2 regions of the Brevundimonas sp. FV1ye7S genome follow, and region 2 is predicted to be linked to the other one. Evidence: riboswitches for the same ligand, from Rfam matches in the RefSeq annotation. Region 2 holds a riboswitch; the other holds the start of a gene.
The links. A riboswitch is a leader RNA that binds a small molecule or an ion and turns the genes downstream of it on or off. The one in region 2 is predicted to bind cobalamin.
Positions count from the first base shown of each region.

Region 1: another riboswitch for cobalamin. It lies ahead of metE (5-methyltetrahydropteroyltriglutamate--homocysteine S-methyltransferase); the one in region 2 lies ahead of ACW18C_RS16335 (TonB-dependent receptor plug domain-containing protein).

Region 1 covers NZ_CM178726.1:2,249,790-2,261,423, forward strand. The annotation lists gene ACW18C_RS10950 (acyl-CoA thioesterase) at 101-868, opposite strand; gene metE (5-methyltetrahydropteroyltriglutamate--homocysteine S-methyltransferase) at 865-3,222, opposite strand; cobalamin riboswitch at 3,330-3,532, opposite strand; gene ACW18C_RS10960 (porin) at 3,777-4,532, shown strand; gene ACW18C_RS10965 (GIN domain-containing protein) at 4,673-5,563, opposite strand; gene ACW18C_RS10970 (transcriptional regulator) at 5,648-6,562, opposite strand; gene ACW18C_RS10975 (GNAT family N-acetyltransferase) at 6,573-7,733, opposite strand; gene ACW18C_RS10980 (hypothetical protein) at 7,907-8,068, shown strand; gene ACW18C_RS10985 (L,D-transpeptidase family protein) at 8,115-9,170, shown strand; gene ACW18C_RS10990 (carboxylesterase/lipase family protein) at 9,171-10,766, opposite strand; gene pdxH (pyridoxamine 5'-phosphate oxidase) at 10,844-11,518, opposite strand.
Region 2 covers NZ_CM178726.1:3,345,803-3,357,436, reverse strand. The annotation lists gene ACW18C_RS16365 (DUF1328 domain-containing protein) at 1-114, opposite strand, end outside; gene ACW18C_RS16360 (hypothetical protein) at 225-638, opposite strand; gene ACW18C_RS16355 (glycine zipper domain-containing protein) at 638-982, opposite strand; gene ACW18C_RS16350 (fumarylacetoacetate hydrolase family protein) at 1,120-1,773, shown strand; gene maiA (maleylacetoacetate isomerase) at 1,773-2,408, shown strand; gene ACW18C_RS16340 (aldo/keto reductase) at 2,493-3,413, shown strand; gene ACW18C_RS16335 (TonB-dependent receptor plug domain-containing protein) at 3,397-5,223, opposite strand; cobalamin riboswitch at 5,375-5,568, opposite strand; gene mutS (DNA mismatch repair protein MutS) at 5,633-8,335, shown strand; gene ACW18C_RS16325 (methyl-accepting chemotaxis protein) at 8,425-10,251, shown strand; gene lpdA (dihydrolipoyl dehydrogenase) at 10,340-11,634, opposite strand, start outside.

The DNA.
Region 1 (11,634 bases), 1.1 Mb from region 2:
CTGCATCCGGGGATGCACAGCCGGTCCAACAAGAGTGGGGCTTATGCCTACCGATTCCATTTTCGTCAAGCGGCGAAACCGTGGGGGCGACAGGATTCCGTCAGGCCGGTTCCAGCGTCGCCGCAGGCTTCGAAATCGGCGCAGATCGCCCCGCCTCATCGACCGCCACCATGACGAATTCGGCCACGGCCGACCGGCGTCGTTCGCCGGTCAACAGCGCCTCGGCCCACAGCTCCACCTCTATGGCGACGGAGGAGCGGCCGACCCGCGTGACGCGCGACGCCAGTTCGATCATGTCTCCTTCTCTTATAGGCGACGAGAAGTCGATGCGGTTCGACGCCGCCATGACCATGACGCCCCTGGCCCGTCGGGTGGCGCGGATGAAGGCGGCCTTGCCCATCAGCTTCAGGGCGTCGCCGCCGTAGAGGGTGCCATAGTGGTTGGTCCAGGTCGGGAAGACCATCTCCGCCGTCCGCAGCCAGCCGTCCCCCGGCTCCTCCCGCTTGTCCGGAACCGGCGGCAGGTCGCCCTGCCCCGCTTCGCGGGGCGCCACCATGTTGAACACGCCGCGCGTACACAGGCGGCGCTCGCCGCTGACCGGCGCCTCGGCCCACAGTTCGACCTCGACCCCCATGGAGGTGCGGCCCACGCGAACCACCCGCCCCGTCGCCTCGACCATTTCACCGATCCGGGCGGGTGCGGCGAAGTCGATCCGCTCGCAGCCGGCCGTGACCGTGTGCCGCCGCGCATGACGCGCGGCGGCCAGGAAGGCGACCTTGTCCAGGTGCGCCAGACCGACGCCCCCGAACAATGTGCCGTGGTGGTTGGCGTCGCCGGGGAACACCATGTCTATAAGCGTGACGCTCATCCCCCTACGGCCTCCAGGCGCGCGGCCTTCGCGGCCGAGACCATATTGGTCAGCGCCGCCTCGGTCTCGGCCCAACCGCGGGTCTTCAGGCCGCAGTCCGGGTTCACCCACAGCCGGTCCGCCGGCAGCTTGCCCGCCGCCGCCGTCAGCAGGGCCGCCATCTCGTCCACCGACGGCACGCGCGGCGAGTGGATGTCATAGACGCCCGGGCCGATCTCGGCCGGATAGCGATAGTCGGAGAAGGCGTCGAGCAACTCCATCCTGGACCGCGAGGTCTCGATGGAGATGACGTCGGCGTCCATGGCCCCGATGGACTGGATGATGTCGTTGAACTCGGAATAGCACATGTGGGTGTGGATCTGGGTCTCGTCCCGCACGCCCGATGCGGTGATGCGGAAACACTCGACCGCCCAGTCCAGATAGGCCGCCCAGTCGGCGCGGCGCAGCGGCAGGCCCTCGCGCAGGGCCGCCTCGTCGATCTGGATCACGACGGCGCCCGCGGTTTCCAGATCGATCACCTCGTCACGGATGGCGAAGGCGATCTGGCGGCAGGTCTCGCTGCGCGGCTGGTCGTCGCGCACGAAGGACCAGTTCAGGATCGTCACCGGGCCGGTCAGCATCCCCTTCATCGGCCGCTCGGTCAGGCCCTGGGCGTAACGCCACCATTCCACCGTCATCGGTCTGGGCCGCGACACGTCGCCATAGATGATCGGCGGCCGCACGCAGCGCGAGCCATAGGACTGGACCCAGGCGGCCTTGGTGAAGACGAAGCCGGACAGCTGTTCCCCGAAATACTGGACCATGTCGTTGCGTTCGAACTCGCCGTGGACCAGCACGTCCAGACCCAGGTCTTCCTGCCATTTCACCGTGCGCGCCGTCTCTTCGCGCAGGAAGGCGGCGTAGGCGGCGTCGTCGATGACGCCCTTGCCGTGATCGGCGCGCGCCTTTCGAACCTCGGCCGTCTGGGGGAAGGAGCCGATGGTGGTGGTCGGATAGGCGGGCAGGTTCAGCCGCCGCTGCTGCACCGTGCGCCGGATCTCGAAGCTGGAGGTGCGGGTCGACAGGGCGGGGTCGGCGTCGGCGGCGCGCGCCTGGACCTTCGGATCATTGATGCGCGGCGAGGTGCGGCGCGAGGCGACGGCGGCGGTCGAGGCGTCCAGTTCGGCCTTCACCGCATCGCGGCCCTGGTTCAGGGCGCGGGCCAGGGTCGCCAGTTCGGCCACCTTCTGCACGGCGAAGGCCAGCCAGTTCCTGATCTCCGGCTCCAGGGCGGTCTCACGCTCCAGATCGATGGGGGTGTGGAGCAGCGAGCAGGACGGCGCCAGCACCACCCGGCGGCCCGAGGCGACCAGGGGCTCGACCCGGTCCAATACGGCGTTCAGATCGGCCTTCCACACATTACGGCCGTCGATGACGCCCAGCGACAACACCTGATCGGGACGCATGTCCGAAGCGACCGGGGCCAGTTGCTCCGGGGCGCGGATCAGGTCGAGATGCAGGCCATGCACCGGCAGCTTCAACGCCGTATGCAGATTGTCGCCCAGCGCGCCGAAATAGGGGGTCAGCATCAGCTTGATCGGCGGCGTCACATCGGCCAGCACGCGATAGGCGTGATCATAGGCGGCCTTGGCCTCGTCGCTCAGGTCCGTGACCAGGCAGGGTTCGTCCATCTGCACCCAGGTCGCGCCCGCGCGCGCCAGCGACCGCAACACCTCGGCATAGACCGGCAGCAGGCGAGGCAGCAGGCTGAGGACGTCGAAGTCGGCCCCGCGCGTCTTGCCCAGCAGCAGATAGCTGACCGGCCCCAGCAGCACTGGCCGGGTGTCGATCCCCTGCCCCCTGGCTTCCAGATACTCGTCCAGCGCCTTGGTCGAGCCCAGCCGGAAGACCTGATCCGCCGTGAACTCAGGCGCGAGATAATGGTAGTTGGTGTCGAACCATTTGGTCATCTCCATCGCCGGCGCGCCCTCACCGCCGCCGTGGACATGACCGTGTTCGCAGACCGGACTGTCGCCGCCGCGAGACCCCGGCGCCCCAGACCCTCTGGCCATGGCGAAATAGGTCGCCAGATCGACCCGATCTCCGCTCCAGCCATAGGCGGCGGGCACGGCCCCGACCATGGCGGTCAGGTCCAGCACCTGATCATAAAGAGAGAAGTCGTTCGACGGCACGATGTCGGCGCCCAGATCGCGCTGGCAGGCCCAGGTCAGGGCGCGCAGCTCGGCGGCGGTGGACAGCAGGGCGTCCCCGTCGATCTTGCCGGCCCAATAGGCCTCAAGCGCGGTCTTCAGCTCGCGCTTGAGGCCGATGCGGGGAAAGCCGAGGGTGGCGACCTGGACAGTGTGGCGGGTCATGACGTTCGAAACCTGTATTATGGCCAGGCTTCGGACAGGGTCGCGCGGACGCCGACGCGAACAAGGGTCCGGCGGCGCGCATGCGGCCTGACCGGACACCCCGCCGGAGGACGTTATCTGTCGGGGCAGGTCTCCTGGCTCACGGGTCGACGCCTCGGATCCGGCCTTCCCGGCGCGAACGCCAGTGACACGAGATGGACCCTCGACTCGCCGCTTACAGTTGCGGGGGCAGCGCCGGTTTCACACCGGCTTCCCTCTTAGCTCCACGCGCCCCGAAGACCGCGTGCAGACCACGACCCGGGCACATGACCGCAATCAAGCGCAGCCGTCAATACATATAAGGATATCCTTATATGATTGCGACCCGTTAACCCCTTGCCGCATGAAACGCGCGCGCGTGACACATTTCGACCACAAGGCGTGGCGGATGAGACACATGTCAGTTTCAAGACACTTATGTAACGACGGTTTATTGCTCAGCTTCTCGCGCCGACTGGTAGCAGCCGCCCTCCCCGGGCCTCCACCCGGGCACAGACTGCTAAGGACAAAAGAAAATGAAGACGATCCTCCTCGCCTCGGCCGCCGCCGCCACCCTGTTCGCCGCCCCGGCCTTCGCCCAGAACGCCATCGGTTCGGTCGGCGTGACCTACTCCAACCCGTCGGTCGAAGTCGCCGGCGATGACGTCGACGCCGACGTCTGGACCGTGGACGGCACCGTCGCCCTGCCGGCCGCCGACTGGACCGTGACCCTGAACGGCGCCGTCGACTACACCAAGGCCTTCGGTGAAGAAGACGTCACCGGCGTCGCCGCCGCCCACCTGACCAAGATGTGGACCTCGGACGTCCGCGCCGGCGCCTTCGTCGCCGCCAACGACATCGGTTCGGGCAACGATCCCGTCTGGACCGTCGGCGCCGAAGCCCAGAAGTACCTGTCCAACGCGACCCTGACCGGCCTGGTCGCCTACACCACGTCTGACGACAGCGACGCCGACATCTGGACCGTCGGCGGCGACGCCGCCTTCTACGTCATGCCGAACCTGCGCCTGAACGCCGGCGTCAGCTACAACAACGTGGACGTGGCCGGCGGCGACGTGGACGCCTGGACCTATGGCGTGGGCGCCGAGTACGAAATCGAGAACACCCCGTTCTCGGTCGGCGCCGCCTACACCCGCGCCGACGTCGACTCGATCGACGTCGACACCTGGTCGCTGGGCCTGCGCTACAGCTTCGGCGGCGGTCTGCAAGCGCGTGACCGCGCCGGCGCCGGCCTGAACGTCTCGTCGATCACGAGCGTCCTGGGCGGCCTGTAAGCAACGGCCTCCCTCACGGGATGAGAAGAGCCCCGGCGGAGCGATCCGCCGGGGCTTTTTTCATGTCCGGATCGACGCACGAAAAAGGCCCCCAGGGTTCCACGACCGGGGGCCTTTCCTCTCGCGGCGAGATACGGGTCTTAACGCCCGATATGAAGCGTCCCGGATCCGACGACGGTGCGGGACACTGAGCCTGTGGCGGCGGCGACGCGGACATTCCCCGAGCCGGCGATGGCGACGCTGAGGTCGCGGGTCGTTCCGCCGTAGCGGACGTCCCCGGACCCGCCGATGGCGACCGACAGCTTGTCCATCCGACCCTGGCGGACGTTCACCCCGCCCGAGCCGCCGATGGAGATGTCGCCCTGACCATTGGCGCTGGCGACCTCCACATTGCCCGAGCCGCCGACGGCGACCTTGAGGTCGCCGGTGCCGCCGGCCGAAACCGAGCCTGAACCGCCGACGCTGGCGTCCAGCGTCCGCGACGTCCCGGCGCGGATCGACCCCGAACCGCCGACGCCCAGCTCAAGGTCGCCGTCCACATTGGCGATGGTCCAGCCGCCGCAGCCGCCGCTGTCCAGTTCGACCGAGCGCGCGCCGCGTCCCACGGCGCCGAATACGGCGCCGCCGGCGCTGACATCCACGTTCCGCGGCGTGCGCAGGATGATCAGGGGCGCGTCCTCCAGCCGGATGCGGCCCAGATCGCGCACCTCGACCGTCGCGCCCTGGCCGGGCTGGGCTGCGTCTGCGCGGCCCGAGTTGCAGTTGCGTATGCCGTCGCCACGACCCCAGACGCCATTGCGGCGGAGCCCGCCGTCGATCTCCACGTCACGGCCGTTGCGCCGCACCTGTACGGCCGGCAGCCGTGACCGGCCCTGCGTCACCTCGACGGCGATGTCCTGTCGGTCCTCGACGATGACGACCACGCGCGCCACGGCGTTGCGGATCTCGACTTCGCCGGCCGATGCGGGCGCGGCGGCGGCCAACCCCGTCAGGGCGGCGACGGCGGCGGCGGCGATCAGAGCGGTTTTCATGGAGGCGTTCCCTTTCCCGGATATGAGGAAAAGGTGCGCGCTGGCGACCCGCGAGTCATTTTAACTCGAGGTCATGAACTCGAATTAACGGGTGGCGTTCAAGGCGCCCGCGCCGTCCGCAGCCCCGACCTCGGGCTGGAAGTCGCGCTCGAAGGTCGCGATCCGGCTCTTCATCGCCCCGGCTCGTTTCAAAGCCAGCGACGCCACCCAGCGCGCCGCCAGTTCCGGCGCCGCCATGCCGTCGGTGAGGCGCGGCTCGCCGCCCCGGCTGCGGATCACGGCGTTAGTGAACAGTGCGCCGTTTCTGAACCGCGACGGCCAGGTCTGGAAATCCATCGACAGGCTGACGCAGAACCGGTCCAGGTTCTCCACACGATGCGGCGCATACAAGGGCCAGGTCAGGGCGCGGCCGGGCTCCAGATCCATGACCTGGGCGTCGTTCTCGAACGCCAGATCATAGGGCAGTTCCTCCGTCGTCTGGCGCGCGACGACCTGTTCCATGCTGCGCTCGGGCAGATGCCGCTCGTCGCCCGGATAGACGAACAGCCGCTTGCGCCCGCGCAGATGGAACAGAACCACCCCCGCCGCATCGAAATGATAGGGCACCCGCGCCTTGGGCGAGGACAGGATCAGCTGGCCCGCGTTCCGCACAGCCCGCAGACCCGGATAGGTCGCCTGGATCGCGGCGAAATCCTTCATCGCCGCCGCCCACAATTCGGGCCAGGCCGTCTCGACCCCGCGCAGATTGACCCAGAGCCGGCCCTGTTTGATCGCCTCCAGCAGGTCCTCGCCCGACAGCCGCCCCCGCGCGCCGGTGCGCAAGGACACCTGGCCCGCGTCGTCGTAATCGTACAGATTGATGTCGAACAGTTCGGCCGGATAGCGGTCCAGCACGGCGGCCAGGGCCGCATCCTCGGCGAAGCCCTGTTCCACCAGGCTGTGCGGATGGGTTCCGGCCTCGGCGATGGGGCCGGGATAGCGGGTGCGGCGGCCGCTCATGATCGTATCCTCAGACATGGGCGACGCGCGTGGGCGTCTTCCTGCGGGCGGCGGCCTTGCTGACGGCGGACCGAACCGCGACGGCCGCGCCGCGCAGCCGCCCGACCGGCGAGGCCTCGCAGGCCTCGATGGTGGACCAGCGACGGCGCAGCGACGCCCGCAGCGCCTCGCCCCGGCCGCCCGCCTTGTCCAGCACCCCTACCGCTGCGTCGCCCAGGGCCTGGGTCAGGCCGGGCCGCATCACCACCGCCTCACGCACCGTCTGCCGGGCGTTGACGAAATACTTCTTGTAGCTCTCGCCCTCGAACCCGAAGTCGAAGACACGGAAACCCTCGGCCGAGGCCAGCCGCATCGTGTCCATGCTCAGCAGTATCCCCGGCGAGCAACGCGCCAGGCTGGGTTCATAGACCGGGAACCAGAAATGATAATGCCGACCAGCGTGTAGCGAGAACTCGATCGCCACCAGCTTGTCCCCCGCATGCATGGCCGCCATCGAGGCCCCGAAGTCAGGCCGGGGGTCCGCCATCAGGGCGTGGAGCAGGTCGCGCGTCCAGCCACAGGCGAAAATGTCGTGCAGGCCCGAGCGGCGATACTGGGCCGCCTTCAGTTCAATCAACTGGTCCAGCAGGGCGGGGTCGCGCAGGCCGCGTTCGACCCGAACGGGGCCCAGCTCGGCCTCCAGGCTGCGACGGGCCCGTTCCTTGTCCTTGAAATATTTACCGAAGGTCACGCGACGCTCGGCGTACCAAGCGTCGAAGCCGGCGTCCGGCATGGCGACCTGAACGGTCTCACGCGCCTGGCCGGTCTCGGCCGCGCCGATCCAGCCGGGGACGTTCAACCGGCGTGCATGAAGCAGGTGCGCCACCTGTTCCAGCGTGATGGTCTCGCCCTCGGCGGCGATCACGCCATGATAGTCGTTCATCGGCGCACCCAGCGGCTGCACCGATCCGCCGCGTTTCTGATGCGGGAAGAAGCCGACGATCCGCCCGCCGCGCCGAAACACGGCCACGGCCGCGCCTGGACAGACGCGGGCGGCGATCTGCGTATAGTCCCAGCGGAAATAGGGACTGGTCAGGGCCGGATTGGTCGTCGTCCAGTCGCGCCACAGGGCGATCGCGGCGGAGCCCATCGCCTCCGCGCTCATGATCTCGACCTGCAGCGTTTCGGCCATGCGCGTCCTCATGCGACCCTTGGGAGCAAGGTCCATTCCAGAAACCATGCGCCATGGCCCGTTTCGGTATGGTTCATCGTCATGGTGAACGGGGTGATATCGCCACAGCCGGGAGCCCCGCCGGCCCGCGCGCGTTGCCATCCTGCGGAGGCCTGCTCCGCCAGGAGACCCCCATGACAGACGCACGCCCCGACAATCGCAACGTAGAGAACGAAAACCTGCGTCCGGACCACGACGGCGAACCGCCGCGCCCCGCGACCGAACCCAAGGGCTCGGAAGGCTCCAGCAACTCCGGCGAGACCGCGACCGATCCCGCGACGGGCGAAGAGAACTGAACCCGACGCCTCCACGCCCTTGTCTGTCGCCTCCGAAAGCTCCCGAATGAACCGCCGTTTCGCCTGCCTCGCCTCCAGTCTCGCCGTCCTGACCCTGGCCGCCTGTTCCCCGCCCGCCCACAATGACCGAGATGCGGCGACGTCCCCCGCCGCCGAAGTCGGGCAGTCAGGCCCCCTGTCGCGCGACGCCATCGAGAACAGCGCCTATTCGCCCCCCGCACCCGACACGCCCCCGACGACGGCGGAAAATCCGGCTCAACCGGAACCGGCCCTGATCCGCGCCCAGATTTTGCTGGAACGGGCGCGGTTTTCGCCCGGCGCCATCGACGGACTGGCCGGCTCGAACATGCGTCAGGCGATCTCGGCCTTTCAGGAGGCGCAGGGTCTGCCCGTCACCGGCGAATTGGACGCCGACATCATGGGCCGGCTTCGCGCCGTGGGGATCGGCGCCGTGACCTCGACCTATCGGATCACCCAGGAGGACGTCGCCGGCCCCTATATCGGCGTGGTTCCGACTGATCTGGAAGCCCAGGGCGAGGCGGCCGCGATGGGCTACGCCAATATCGTCGAGGCCCTGGCCGAGCGGTTCCACGTGACCGAGGGCCTGCTGAGGGCGATGAACCCGGGCGCGGACTTCAACCGCGTCGGCCAGACCCTGCTGGTTCCGGCGGTGAACACCACGCCCCTGCCGGCCGAGGTGGACCATATCGACGTCGACAAGGCCGAGGGATCGGTCAAGGCCTTCGCCGCCGACGGCAAGCTGATCGCCTATTTCCCGGCCACCATCGGCAGCGGCGACAATCCGACGCCCACCGGCACGGTCAAGGTCAACGGCGTCGCCCGCAATCCGAACTATACCTATGACCCGTCCAAGCTGAGCTTTGGCGAGGGAAGCCGAAAGGTCGTGGTTCAGCCGGGACCGAACAATCCGGTCGGCGTGGTCTGGATCGATCTGAACAAGCCCAGCTACGGCATCCACGGCACGCCCGACCCGCATCTGGTCGGCAAGACCGCCTCGCACGGCTGCGTCCGCCTGACCAACTGGGACGCCTGGATGCTGGCCGACAAGGTCAAGCCCGGCGTGACCGTGCGGTTCGTCTGACTACTGAACCGCGCCGAAAGGCGTTCCGTCCCAGAAGTCGCAGTGGTGGCGGCCGAAGAAGTCCTTATCCAGTCGGTCGCCCTGGGCGGTGAACACCCGCACCGGCCCCGCACCCTCGACGCGGGGCCATTCGGGGCCGAAGTCGCCCTGGCCGAAACCGGCCCACAACCTCTGCATCCGGTCGGACAGGGCCTTCTGCCGGGGTGTGAACCGCTTCACATCGGTGAAGACCCAACTGGTCCCGAACACATAGGCCAGTTCGCTGGCATGATAGGCGCCCAGGTCCAGGCCGACCAGCCAGTCCGGCAGGACGAAGGGCGCGCCGCGATCCGCGAACTCATAGCCCCAGACCGGCACATAGCGGGACAACTGACGGCGCAGGGCCTGGGACGGACAGGCGAACCTCTGGTCGGTGAAGTTCGCAGCGATGGCGTAGGCCGGCCCCTCAGGACCGACGGGATAGCGGTCCAGCACGCGCGGGCCGACATCGCCGTACATCCAGATCGTCTCCTTCTGGTAGCGATCCATGTCCTTGACCTCGTTGGCGAACAGCCGCCCCTCGTCCAGGTTCGTGCCGACGATGACCGGCACGCGGGTGAAGCGGCCCTCGTGGATCGCCAGGGCCGGGTTTTCCGGCACGGTCGCGTCGGTATGAACCGGTCCCCAGGATCCAGGCCCATTGATGCCCGCCCGCAGGGACGGCGCGCGCGCCAACCGCCAGGCCGGCAGGGCCTTCAGACAGTCGATCTGATCGGAGCCGCCACACCCCAGGTTCTCCGCAAACTTCGGCCCGGTCCTGGCCGCCTCCTCCGCGCTGACCAGGGAGGACGGCTCCAGACATCCGCCGCTTTGCATGATGACCCGCTGGTACAGGCCCTCGGATTTGGGCGAGGCCATCAGGTAGCAGGCCGTCCATGCCCCTGCGCTCTCGGCGAACAGGGTCACATTGGCCGGATCGCCGCCGAAGGCCGCGATGTTCCGATTCACCCATTGCAGGGCCGCCTGCTGGTCCATCAGGCCGAAATTGCCGCCGAAGCCTTCGCTCTCCGCCTGGAATTTCGGATGGGCCAGCCAGCCCAGGGCGCCCAGGCGGTAGTTCAGGGTGACGACCACCCGATCCTGATCGGCGGCCAGTTTCGACGGATCATAGTTGACGCCCGAGCCGACAGTGAAGGCGCCCCCGGGGATATAGACCATCACCGGCCGCAGCTCGGCGGCGTCTCCGGCGGGCGCATAGATGTTCAGATACAGACAGTCCTCGCCCCCCACGACGAGGCCGCCGCCCCCGCCCAGAATGGCCTTGCGCCCAATGGCCTGGGTGCAGTCCGATCCCGGCCGGGTCGCATCGCGCACGCCGGTCCAGGCCTGGACCGGCTGCGGCGCGCGCCAGCGTAGATCGCCGACCGGCGGACGGGCGAAGGGCACGCCCAGAAAGGCGCGAACTCCCGCGCCCTGAACGCCGCGCACCGTCCCGGCCTGTGTCGCCGCCAGCACGGACCGGGCGTCGCTGGCGAACCGGACATGATCGACCTTGCCGGGATGGGTGGCGCAGGCCGCAAGCAGCAAAGACGCGAACAGAAGCGGCAGAAAACGCATGAAGACCCTTGGCCGAGACGAGCGAGCTTAACGCGGCCGAAGCCAGAGCGTTTCGTTCGCGCCGAACGGCCGCGACATCAAGGCCAGAGGCGTTCGCGGCTCCAGGCGTCGCCGTCGCGCGTGAAGCGCAACCGGTCGTGCAGGCGGAATGGACGGTCGCGCCAGAATTCGACGCTTTGCGGCGTCACACGCCAGCCGGTCCAGCGTTCGGGGCGCGGCACCTCGTCGCCCTCGAACCGGGCGGTCTCGCGCGCCACGGCGCCTTCCAGCGTCGCACGCGCGTCCAGCGGACGAGACTGGTCCGAGGCCCAGGCCCCGACCCGGCTCTCGCGGGCGCGGCTGGCGAAATAGGCGTCGGCCTCTTCCTTGCTGACCGGCTGCACCTGGCCGCGCACCCGCACCTGACGCCGCAACGACTTCCAGTGGAAGGTCAGGGCGGCCACCGGACGGGCGTCCAGCTCCAGACCCTTGGCGCTCTCGCGGTTCGAATAGAAGGTGAAGCCGCGCCCATCCACATCCTTCAGCAGGACGATCCGGGCGTCGGGCATGCCGTCGGCGTCCACCGTGGACAGGGTCATGGCGTTGGAATCATTGACCTCGTGCGCCCCCGCCTCGGCCAGCCATTCGACGAACAGGCCGATGGGCTCGACCCGGTCAAAGATCGTCTCGTCGCCATTGGCGGCAAGAGCGGCGGCATAGTCGCGCGCGTACTCTTCGCGCGACGGGCTGGGCGGGATCACGGGGGGGTTCATGCGCCTGACTTAGCGCGGGACAGAGGCGGTGGAAATGATCCGGATCAAAACGCCCCCCCGGGCTCAAGTCGCGCGAGGCGCGGTAGCCCCCCGACATAAATGGCCTCAAGTCGCGC
Region 2 (11,634 bases):
GGCGATCACGGCGATGAATTTGGCGATCTCGAACGAGAAGTTCGCGATGCCGCCGAAGCCGAGAACGGCTGCGATCAAGGCCACGACCAGGAAGATAATTGCCCAGCGAATCATGGGTTTAGCTCTCCTGAGTTGATGTTTCCGACGGCGGCCTTGCAGCCGTTCGTCCCGTCGGAAGATCAACGGTCACGGACGCAGGGTGTTCCGTGGCCTTCGCAGAATCCTCAGCGCCGACGGCGCCTTTTGGCGTAGCCGCCCTGATCCATCTTCCGCTCGGCCACCATGCTGGCGACGATCGCGGCCAGGGCCGGATTGCGCAGCAACAGGAAGGCCGCGCCCAGTCCGCCGACCGCGCCGATGATCGGGCGTTCGCGAACGATGTGGATCAGCTTGCCGATCAGACCGTCCGGCGCATCCTCCTCGTCCTCCTCGTCGTGACTTTCGCCCTTCAGGAAGACGAGCGCGACGACCAGGGCGACCAGGGCGAACAGTGCGAAGGTGATGGCCGAGGCGCCCAGGGGCGTCGTGACCAGGCTGATGGCGTGGAAGATGGCGACGCCGAGAAACACCACGGCCAGAAAGACGCTCGCGGCGGCCACGCTGGTCGCCACGATGCGTTTGACGATGCCCTTGAACATCAGCGGCGACGGCCGGCCAGAAGCAGGCCGAGCACCACGCCGACGCCGAGGGCGATGGCGGTCGACTGGACCGGACGTTCCTGCACCCGCTCGACGATATAGCGCTGGGCCTCGTCCAGGCGTTCGGCGGCGTCGTCGTAATATTCGCGGCCGCGCACCCGGGCGGTGTCGTAATAGCCGCGCGCCTGGTCGCGCACTTCCTCGCTCTTGGCCCGCAGCTTGGCCTCGGCCTCCTCGGCCTTTTCGCGCAGACGCTGGGTTTCTTCGCGGGCGCCGATCTTCAGATCCTCCTTGAGGGTCTTCAGGTCGGCCTTGATGTCTTCTCTAGCCTTGGTGGTGGCCATGGTGCGCGCTCCGGTTTCAAGCTTGGCAATAGAATAGGGGACCCCGTTTCGGAACGCTACACCCGGCGCGAGGTTCCCTTCGCCCACCCGTGATCCACGGCCTCGTCAGGCGCGTTTCGTCGTTCTAGATAGGGGAAATGACCGACCTGCTGTTCGCCCCCCGCCCCGCCCCCACCCTGCCGATCACCGGCGACGCCCGGCGGTTCCCGGTTCGCCGCATCCTGTGCGTCGGCCAGAACTACGCCGCCCATGCGCGCGAAATGGGGTCGGACCCGGACAAGCAGTCCCCCTTCTTCTTCTCCAAGCCCGGCGACGCCCTGGTGTCGGACGGGGCCGACCCGGCCTATCCGTCGGCGACGGACAATCTGCATTTCGAGGCCGAACTGGTCGCGGCCATCGGCGAGGACGGGCGGATCGTGGGCTGGGCGGTCGGCTGCGACCTGACCCGTCGCGATCTTCAGGCCGAGGCGAAGGCGGCCGGGCGGCCGTGGGATGCAGCCAAGGGGTTCGACCAGTCGGCCCCCTGCGGCGCCCTGACTCTGGGGCCGCTTCCGGCCCCGGCGGGGGTGATCGCCCTGAGCGTCAACGGCGAGACGAAACAGTCCAGCACCCTGGACGACATGATCCTGAACCCCGATCAGATCGTCGAGGCGGCCGGGAAACTGTGGTCGCTCCAGGCGGGCGACCTGATCTTCACCGGCACCCCGTCGGGCGTCGGACCCCTGGCGCGCGGCGACGCGGTGGTCGTGACCATCGACGGCCTGGCGCCTCTGAGCTTCAAGATCGTCTGATGATCCTGCACGGCTATTGGCGCTCGGGCGCCAGCTACCGGGTCCGCATCGCCCTGGGCCTCAAGGGCCTGGCCTATGAGACGGCGGCGCATGACCTGCGCAAGGGCGAGCAGAAGGCGGTCGATTATCTGGCGCTGAACCCTCAGGGCATGGTGCCGGCCCTGCAGGACGGGGATCAGGTCGTCACCCAGAGCCCGGCCATTCTGGAATGGCTGGAGGAGGTTCATCCCGAGCCGGCCCTGTTGCCGAAGGGATCGGCCGACCGGGCCCGTGTCCGGGCCATGGCCGCCCTGATCGGCTGCGACATTCATCCGCTGAACAATCTGCGCGTCCTCAGGTCGTTGCGCGAGGATTTCGCGGCGGACCAGGCCGCCGTGGACGCCTGGGCCGCGCGCTGGATCGCGCCGGGCTTCGACGCCCTGGAGATCCTGGTGGGCCGCCACGGCCAGGGGTGGAGTTTCGGCGACCGGCCGGGCCTGGTCGACTGCTATCTGATGCCGCAGCTCTATTCCGCGCGGCGGTTCAACATGGCGCTGGAAGCCTGGCCGGGGCTTCTGGCGGTGGAGACGCGGGCGCTGGACCACCCCGCCTTCGGGGCGGCGCACCCGGATCGTCAGCCCGACGCCGACGCCTGATCCGCCATACCGACGATCTCCAGGTAAGACTCGCGTAACGTCTCGCTCAACCTCCTTTAAGCTTTGGAGGTGCAAGATGGGAATGTGACGCATTCCCCCGCCACCCCTTCGGCGCCTTCGCCCATAGATCGCCTAGCTCTCGCCGTGGTGACAGAGCCGGGACGCGCCCTGAATCCGTTCATGGCCGCGCCGTCGGGCGCGCGCGAGGACGCCATGCGCTTCCTGTTGCAGACGGGGGCGGACGCCGGTGTCAAGATGATCGCGACCAAACCGGGCGGCGACGGCGAACGGCTGCTGGGCCAGGCCTGGCCCTTCCCCTCGCCCTTCCGCGTGACGGTTCAAACCGTGGCCCTGAGCGAAGGCCTGGATCGGGTCGAGGCGCGGGCGCGCCGGTCGCTGGAACGCATGGGCCTGCCGCGCGGCGAGGCCCTGCTGGTCAACAACGCCGCCGACCTGGCCGGGGCCGAGGGCCGCGCCCTGTGGGACCGGCTGCAATCCCTGAAGACCCGCGGCCTGTTCCGCAGCATCGGCTTCTGCGCCACGGTCGAGGACGGCCCGGCCCTGCTGGCGCGCCGGCTGGAGGCCGACGTGGTTCAGATTTCCTGCAATCTGCTGGACCAGCGGGCCGCCGCCGAGGGCGTGCTGGACGAGATCAAGGCCGGCGGCGCCGAGGTGCACCTGGCCTCGGTCTTCGCCGGCGGGCTTCTGTTCGCGGTCGGCGATGAATTGCCGCCCCATCTGGCCAACTACGCCCAGGCCCTGTCGCGGACGCGCCGGCGTCTGGCCGAACGGCGCTGCGATCCGATGCAGGCGGCCCTGGCCTACGCCTTTTCGCTGAAGGCGGTGGACCGGGTGGTCGCCAGCGTGGCCTCGGCGGCCGAACTGCGCGCCATCCTGGCCGCCGCCCACGCGCCCGGCCCTGACCTGAGCTGGCCGGAACTGGCGCTCGAGGCGCCGGCGGCCTTCACCGCCGACGCCCGCGCGCGGATCAGTAGCGCAGCCTGACCCCGACATAGCCGGACCGTCCCGGCTCTCCGTAACCGAACACCTGCTGATAGTGTTCGTCGGCCAGGTTCTCGATCCGGGCCGTCAACGTGACCTTGTCCGTCAATTCGTAGGCGGCGTTCAGATTGGCCGTGACGAAGCCCTCGCGGGCCACGGTCGAGAAGCCGCCGGAATCGTCCTGGTCGCCTTCCGCCCGCACCGTCAGCGCGCCCGAGACCCGGTCGCCCGTCCAGCCCAGGGTCGCCGAACCGGCGTGCTCGGGCACACGCAACAGGCGGGCGCCCGTCGTGCGGTCCTCGGCGTCGGTCCAGGCATAGGCCAGCGTCAGGTCGAAGCCGGCGCCCAACAGCGCACGGCCTTCCAGCTCGAACCCGTCCGAACGGGTCTTGGCCACATTGATGTAGCGACCGGCCGTATAGGTGATCTGGTCCTCGACGTTCAGGCGATACAGGGTCGCGCGACCGTCGAAACGACCATCGCCCGAGGCCCAGCCCAGGGCGATCTCGACGCTGTCGGCGGTTTCCGGCTTCAGCTCCGGCCAGGGCAGGGGCGCGTAGCAGAAGTCGCAGACCGCCTGGCTGACCGTCGGCGACTTGAAGCCCGTGCCATAGGCGCCCGACAGGATGAAGCCGCCGGCCAGATCATAGGCCGCCGAAACCCGACCCGTCGTCTTGGATCCGAAATCGTCGGTGTCGTCGTAACGCAGGCCCCCGGTCAGGTTCAGTGCGCCGACGTCATACTGGGCCACGCCGAACACCGAGGTGATCGACAGGTCGCGCGACAGGCCCGACGACAGGGCCGCCGACGCCTCGTTGCGTTCGACGCCGAACGCATAGTCGATATCCTGTGTCGCGCCATTGGCCTGCCAACGATAGGCTTGGCGGTCGCCGGTGAAGGTCGAGCCGAAGCCGTCGCTGACCGAGCTGCGATCCAGATCCGACGCCGAGACGCTGAACTGATGGTTCAGGCCGAACGCCTTGGCGGCCACCCGGCCAAACCCCGACCATTGCTCGCTTTCCTGCGTATCGTCGGTGTCGGCCAGCGCGTAGTTCGGCGCCGGGAAACCGTCCAGGTCGGCCTTTGACTTGTTCCAGCGCACCGAGCCGTCGACCTTGACCAGGTCCGAGAAGGCGTAGCGGCCCTTGGCGCCCAGGGTCGTGCTGCGGAAACCGTCGGCCTCGGAATTGCCGTCGGCCTCGTCGGCGGCGGAAATGCCGTCGGTGTCGAAGCGCGAGACATAGGCGCTGACGGCATAGGTCTCATTGGCGACGCCGGCGGCCAGGCGGCCGCGCACGGTGTCGAAACTGCCGGCCTCAGCCTCGGCGCGCAGGCCCTCGATCTCCTTGGTGGTGAAGGCGATCACGCCGCCGATGGCGTCCGATCCCCACAGCGACGACTGCGGGCCGCTGAGCACTTCGATGCGCTCGATGTCGGCCAGCTCGAAGCTGGAGAAATCATAAGCGCCGTTGGGCTCGGCCGCGTCGTTGACGGGCGCGCCGTCGACCAGGACCAGGGTCTTGCCGGGCGTCGCGCCACGCATCCGGACCTGAGCCACGCCGCCGAAGGCGCCGGAACGGGTCACCGACAGGCCGGGGACGTCCGACAGGATGTCGGCGGCGAAGATCGCGCCGCGCTGTTCGATGGTCTTGCCGTCGATGACGCGGGCGCCGGGCGTGTCGGCGACGATGGCCGGGATGCGGGTGGCGGTGATGACGACGTCGTCCAGCTGGGTCGCCTCGTCAAAGGCGAAGGCGGGCGCGGCGAAGGCGGCGGACAGGGCCGCCGTGGAGAGAAGAATGGAGCGCTTCATTGAGCGAGAATCCCCGATGTCGGCTCCGCGAGTGCGCGCGAGGAACCGGTATGAGCGAGCCGATCCGCCGGGCCTGAAAGGTCCGGACGGCGCAAGATCGGGTCGCTGCGACGAGAATAGTCCCCGCGCCTCTGTCTGGTCCCGGACAGCGGACGAGCGACGTTAGGCGGCCAGGTCTCCTGGCTTGCGGGTCATAAACCGCCGTCCTCGCCTTCCCAGTCACCCAGTGGCGCCGGGGTCGAGACCCCGGACGGACGACGCTCTCGCCGCCTACAGTTGCGGGCACAGCCACGGTGTCTCACCGTGTTCCCTTAACCGCCTGACACGGCCTATCGCAGGGGTGACAAGCCTGTGCAAGAGCCGTTAACGGGCTTGAGCGGTCGGTCGCGATCCGTCACCCTGACGGCACATGAACGCGCCCGCTTTTCCCTCCCCCGAACATTCGCCTGAAGTCGCCGCCTCGCTGGAAGGGGCGACGCCCTTCATGGCGCAGTATCTGACGGCCAAGGCCGGCCAGCCGGACGCCATACTCTTCTTCCGCATGGGGGATTTCTACGAGCTGTTCTTCAAGGACGCCGAGGTGGCGGCCGCCGCCCTGGGCATCACCCTGACCAAGCGGGGCAAGCACCAGGGCGAGGACATCCCCATGGCCGGGGTGCCGGTTCACGCCATGGAGGGCTATCTGGCCCGACTGATCCGCCTGGGCCACAAGGTCGCCATCTGCGAACAGCTGGAAGATCCCGCCGAGGCCAAGAAGCGCGGCGGCAAGGCCGTGGTCCATCGCGGCGTGGTGCGGGTGGTGACGCCGGGCACCCTGACCGAGGACAGTCTGCTGGATGCGCGGGGCGCCAATCGTCTGGCGGCCGTGGCGGTGCGCAAGGGGCGGGCGGCGGTGGCCGTGGTGGAGCTGTCGTCCGGGGCCGTGGACAGCGTCGCCTGTGCGCTGGAGGATCTGGGCGCGGCCCTAGCGGCGTTTCGGCCGTCCGAGGTTCTGGTCACGGATCGGATCTATTCGGACCCGGCGACGCGGGACGCCCTGGACGGGTCCGGCGGCGTGGTCCAGGCCCTGGCCAGCGCCATCGCCGAGCCCCAGGCGGCCCAGGCGCGGGTCGAGCGGCTGTACGGGGTGGCGGCCCTGGACGGCTTCGGCGCCTTCGAGGAGGCCGAGGTCTCGGCCCTGGGCCTGATCGCCGCCTATCTGGAGACGACCCAGGCCGGCAAGGTCCCGGCCCTGGCGCCGCCGCGTCGGCTGGGCGAGAGCGGTTTTCTGGCCATCGACCCGGCGACGCGGACCAGTCTGGAGATCGACCGGACCCAGAGGGGCGAACGCGAAGGCTCGCTGCTGGCCTGTATCGACCGCACCGTCACCTCGGGCGGGGCGCGGGCCCTGGCGGAACGGATCGCCCGGCCGCTGCGCGATCCGCTGGCGATCAACGAACAACTCGACGCGGTCGAATGGCTGCTGGAGCGGCGCGATCTGCGCCGCAACCTGCGCGAGGGGCTGAAGGCCTCCTCGGACATCGCCCGCGCGGTCGGGCGGCTGGCCTTGGGACGCGGCGGTCCGCGCGATCTGGCGGCGGTGCGTGTCGGCCTGACCATAGCGGAGGGGGTGGCCGGCCTGTTCATCGGCCAGGTGGATCCGATCACCGGTCAGCCGCGCCGCATCGCCCTGGCCCTGGATCGTCTCAGCCTGTCGCCCGAGGTGTCGCGGCTGAAGGCCGATCTGATCGACGGCCTGGTGGACGAGCCGTCCCACCTGGCGCGCGACGGCGGTTTCGTGCGCCCCGACTATCGTCCCGAACTGGACGCGGCCCGCACCCTGCGCGACGACAGCCGCCGGGTGGTCGCCGATCTGGAGGCGCGGGCCGTGGCCGAGTCCGGCGTGGCCTTCAAGGTCAAGCACAACGCCGTCCTGGGCTATTTCCTGGAGACCTCGGCCAAGGCGGCGGAAGGCCTGCTGCGGGCCGGGCCGGACAGCCCCTTCATCCACCGCCAGACCCTGGCCAGCCAGGTCCGGTTCACCACCGTCGAACTGTCGGAACTGGACGCCAAGATCAGCCAGGCGGGCCATCGCGCCCTGGCGATCGAGGCCGAGATCTTCGAGACCTGGCGGCGCGAGGTCGCCCGTCTGGCCCAGCCGCTGCAGGCGGTCGCCGAGGCCCTGGCCGAACTGGACGCCCACGCCGCCCTGGCGGAATGGGCGCAGGAAGTCGGGGCGACCCGGCCGGTGGTGGACGACAGCCTGGCCTTCTCCGTCGAGGCCGGGCGGCATCCGGTGGTCGAGGCGGCGGTCAAGGCGGCCGGCGATCCCTATACCCCCAACAATGCGCGTCTGGACGGCTCCGGGGCGGATTGCGCCCGCCTGGCCATCGTCACCGGCCCGAACATGGCGGGCAAGTCCACCTTCCTGCGCCAGAACGCGCTTCTGGTGATCCTGGCCCAGGCCGGGGCCTTCGTGCCGGCGCGGTCGATGCGTCTGGGCGTGGTGGACCGGTTGTTCAGCCGCGTCGGCGCCGGCGACGACCTGGCGCGGGGCCGGTCCACCTTCATGATGGAGATGGTCGAGACCGCCGCCATCCTGACACAGGCCACGCCGCGCAGTTTTGTCGTTCTGGACGAGATCGGCCGCGGCACGGCGACCTATGACGGCCTGGCCATCGCCTGGGCCACGGCGGAGGCCCTGCACGAGACCAATAGGGCGCGCACCCTGTTCGCCACCCACTATCACGAGCTGGCCCAGCTGGAGACGCGGCTGGACCATGTCTGCAACCTGTCCATGGTGGCCAAGGAGTGGAACGGCGATCTCGTCTTCCTGCACGAGGCGGCGCCGGGGGCGGCGGACCGGTCCTATGGGGTGCAGGTGGCCAAACTGGCGGGCGTGCCGGGCGCCGTGGTCGCCCGCGCGAGATCCGTGCTCGAACGGCTGGAAGGGGAGAAGGCGGCGACCGCCCGTCTGGACGACCTGCCGCTGTTCGCCCTGGCGGAACCGGCGCCCGTCCTTGCGCCCTCGCCGGTCGAGACGGCGCTCGGGGCCGTGGACCCCGACGCCCTGACCCCGCGCGAGGCGCTGGAGGCTCTCTACAGGCTCAAGGGAATGCTCACATCGAGATGAGATAAAGTATTGCCGTCGGAGAAGGTTCTTAACCTTGCTCATGTCAGGGATGCTTGACTGAAAACCCGAAGCCTCCACTGGATACGGCGATGAAACCCAGCGCGCTTTCCCTTTCGGCCAAGATCGCCCTCATGGTGATCGGCGCCCTGGCCGCCCTGACCGCGCTCCTGCTGGCGGTGGCCGTGGTGCTGCTGACCCGGGATGCAGAGGCCAGCGCCGCCGAACGCCAGGAGGCCAATATGCGCGTCGCCTGGGACGTGTTGGCCGACTACGGCGACGGGTTTTCGGCGCGCGACGGCCGACTGTATGTCGGCTCCACGCCGATGAACGACTTCGTCGAACCGGTCGATCGGATCAAGGCCCTGGTGGGGGGCACGGCGACGGTCTTCATGGACGACCTGCGGGTCACGACCAATGTGGTCAAGGACGACGGTTCGCGCGCTGTCGGCACCAAACTCAAGCCCGGCCCCGTCTATGACGCGGTGCTGAAGTCCGGCAAACCCTATCGTGGTCAGGCCGACATCCTGGGCAAGCCCTATTTCGTCGCCTACGACCCGATCAAGAACGCCGCCGGCCAGACCATCGGCGTGCTGTATGTCGGCATTCCCAAGGCCGACTTCATGGCCTCGGTGAACCATATGATGGCCGGCCTGCTGATCTGCGGCGTCGTCGTCACCTTGCTGGTGGTGGGCGGCTGTCTGGTCGCCTCGCGCCGCATGTTCTCGCCGCTACAGGCCCTGTGCGAGCGGATGGAGGCCCTGCGTCAGGGCCGCACCGACTTCGACGCCCCCTGGGTCTCGCGCGGAGACGACATCGGTCAGATCGCGCGCGCCGTCATCGCCTTCCGCGACGCCGCCGTGCGCCAGAAGGCGACCGAGACCGAGGCCGAGGCGATGCGCGAAACCGCCCGCGCCACCCACGCCGCCAGCGAGGCCGAGCGCGAACGCCTGGCCGAGGAAGACGCCGTCGTGGTCGGGGCCCTGGGCCAGGGTCTTGCGGCCCTGGCGCGCGGCGACCTGAACCATCGCATCACCGCCAGCTTCGCCGAGCGCAGCCGCAAGCTGAAGGACGACTACAACACCGCCGCCGACACCCTGGCCGCCACCATGGCCGATATCGTCGATCTGGTCGGGGCGATGCGCGCCGGAACCGCCGAGGTGTCGACGGCCACCGACGACCTGTCGCGCCGCACCGAACGCCAGGCCGCCGCCCTGGAACAGACCGCCGCCGCCCTGGATCAGATCACCGTCACTGTCCGCAAGACGGCCGAGGGCGCCCGGTCCGCCGCCGACATCACCGCCCAGGCGCGCGGCGGGGCCGGAACGCGCGAGCGGATCATCGCCGACACCACCGCCGCCATGGGCGAGATCGAGGCGACCTCGGGCAGGATCGGCGAGATCATCGGCGTCATCGACGAGATCGCCTTCCAGACCAATCTTCTGGCCCTGAACGCGGGCGTCGAGGCGGCGCGGGCCGGCGAGGCCGGCCGCGGCTTCGCCGTGGTGGCGTCGGAAGTGCGCGCCCTGGCCCAGCGTTCCGCCGACGCCGCGCGCGAGATCAAAGGCCTGATCGCCGCCTCGGGCGCCAGCGTCGGCGAAGGCGCCCGGCTGGTGTCCCAGACCGGCGGCGCCCTGACCGCCCTGATCAACCAGGTGGCCGAGATCAACCAGTTGGCGGGCGAGATCGCCGCCTCGGCCCAAGAACAGGCCGTGGGTCTGGCCGAGATCAATGTCGCCGTGAATCAGATGGATCAGACGACCCAGCAGAACGCCGCCATGGTCGAACAGACCACCGCCGCCAACCAGGCGCTGAGCCAGGAGGCGGAAAAACTGGCCGAACTGGTGTCGCGCTTCCGCATCGGCGAGCCGGGTGCGGACAGCCAGTCTCGGGACGCCCGGACCGTCTGGGCCGCCTGAGCCCAAGCCGGACAAGATCAAAAAAGGCCCGCCCGGCGACTGCCGAGCGGGCCTTTTTCATGTCAGACGCCCGTCAGGGTGCGGCGGATCAGGCCTGCATCATCCAGCCTTCGACATCCATGGCCGCCTGGCGGACGGCTTCCGAACGGGTCGGGTGGGCGTGGCAGGTGCGGGCGATGTCTTCCGAGGCGCCGCCGAAGCTCATGGTGATGGCGGCCTCGTGGATCATCTCGCCGGCCTGCGGGCCCATGATGTGGACGCCCAGAACCTTGTCGGTGGCGGCGTCGGCTAGAACCTTCACGAAGCCGTCGGTCTCGTGGTTGATCTTGGCGCGGCTGTTGGCGGTGAAGGGGAATTTGCCCTTCTTGTAGGCGACGCCGGCGGCTTTCAGCTGGTCCTCGGTCTGGCCGACCCAGGCCACTTCGGGGAAGGTGTAGACCACGCTGGGCACCAGGGCGTAGTCGACGTGGCCGTATTTGCCGGCGATGGTGTCGATCACGGCGACCGCGTCTTCCTCCGCCTTGTGGGCCAGCATCGGGCCGTGGGTCACGTCGCCGATCACCCAGACGCCGCCCTCGTTGACTTGGCCGGCGACCTTGAAGTGGTCATGGTCGATGAAGCCGCGCTTGTCCGGCGTGACGCCGATGGTCTCGAGACCCAGGCCCTCGGTGTAGGGGCGGCGGCCGATGGCGACCAGGACGACGTCGCCCTTGATCGTTTCGGCTGCGCCGCCGGCCGACGGCTCGACCGTCAGTTCGACCCCGTCCTTGACCGGCTTGGCGCCCGTGACCTTGGCGCCCAGTTTGAAGACCATGCCCTGTTTGGTCAGGGTGCGCTGGAAGGCGGTGGCGACCTCGGTGTCCATGCCCGGCGTGATCCGGTCCAGGAACTCGACCACCGTCACCTCGGCGCCCAGACGGCGCCAGACCGAACCCAGCTCCAGGCCGATGATGCCGGCGCCGATGACGATCAGCTTCTTCGGCACGGCCGGAAGGGACAGGGCGCCGGTGGAATCGATCACCTTGCCGTCTTCGAAGGCGACGCCCGGCAGGGGGGTGGGCTCAGAGCCGGTGGCGATGACGATGTTCTTGGCCTCAAGCGTCTGGACCGAACCGTCGGCGGCGGTCACCTCGACCTTGCCTTTGGCGACGATCTTGCCGCGGCCCTTGATCCAGTCGGCCTTGTTCTTCTTGAACAGGAACTCGATCCCCTTGGTCAGGGCGGTGACGCTGTCGTCCTTGGCCTTGTGCATCTGGCCCAGGTTCAGCTTGGGCTGGACCTCGATGCCGATCTTGGCGAATTCGCTGTTGGCGGCGTCGAACATTTCCGAGGCGTGGAGCAGGGCCTTGGACGGCATGCAGCCGACGTTCAGGCAGGTGCCCC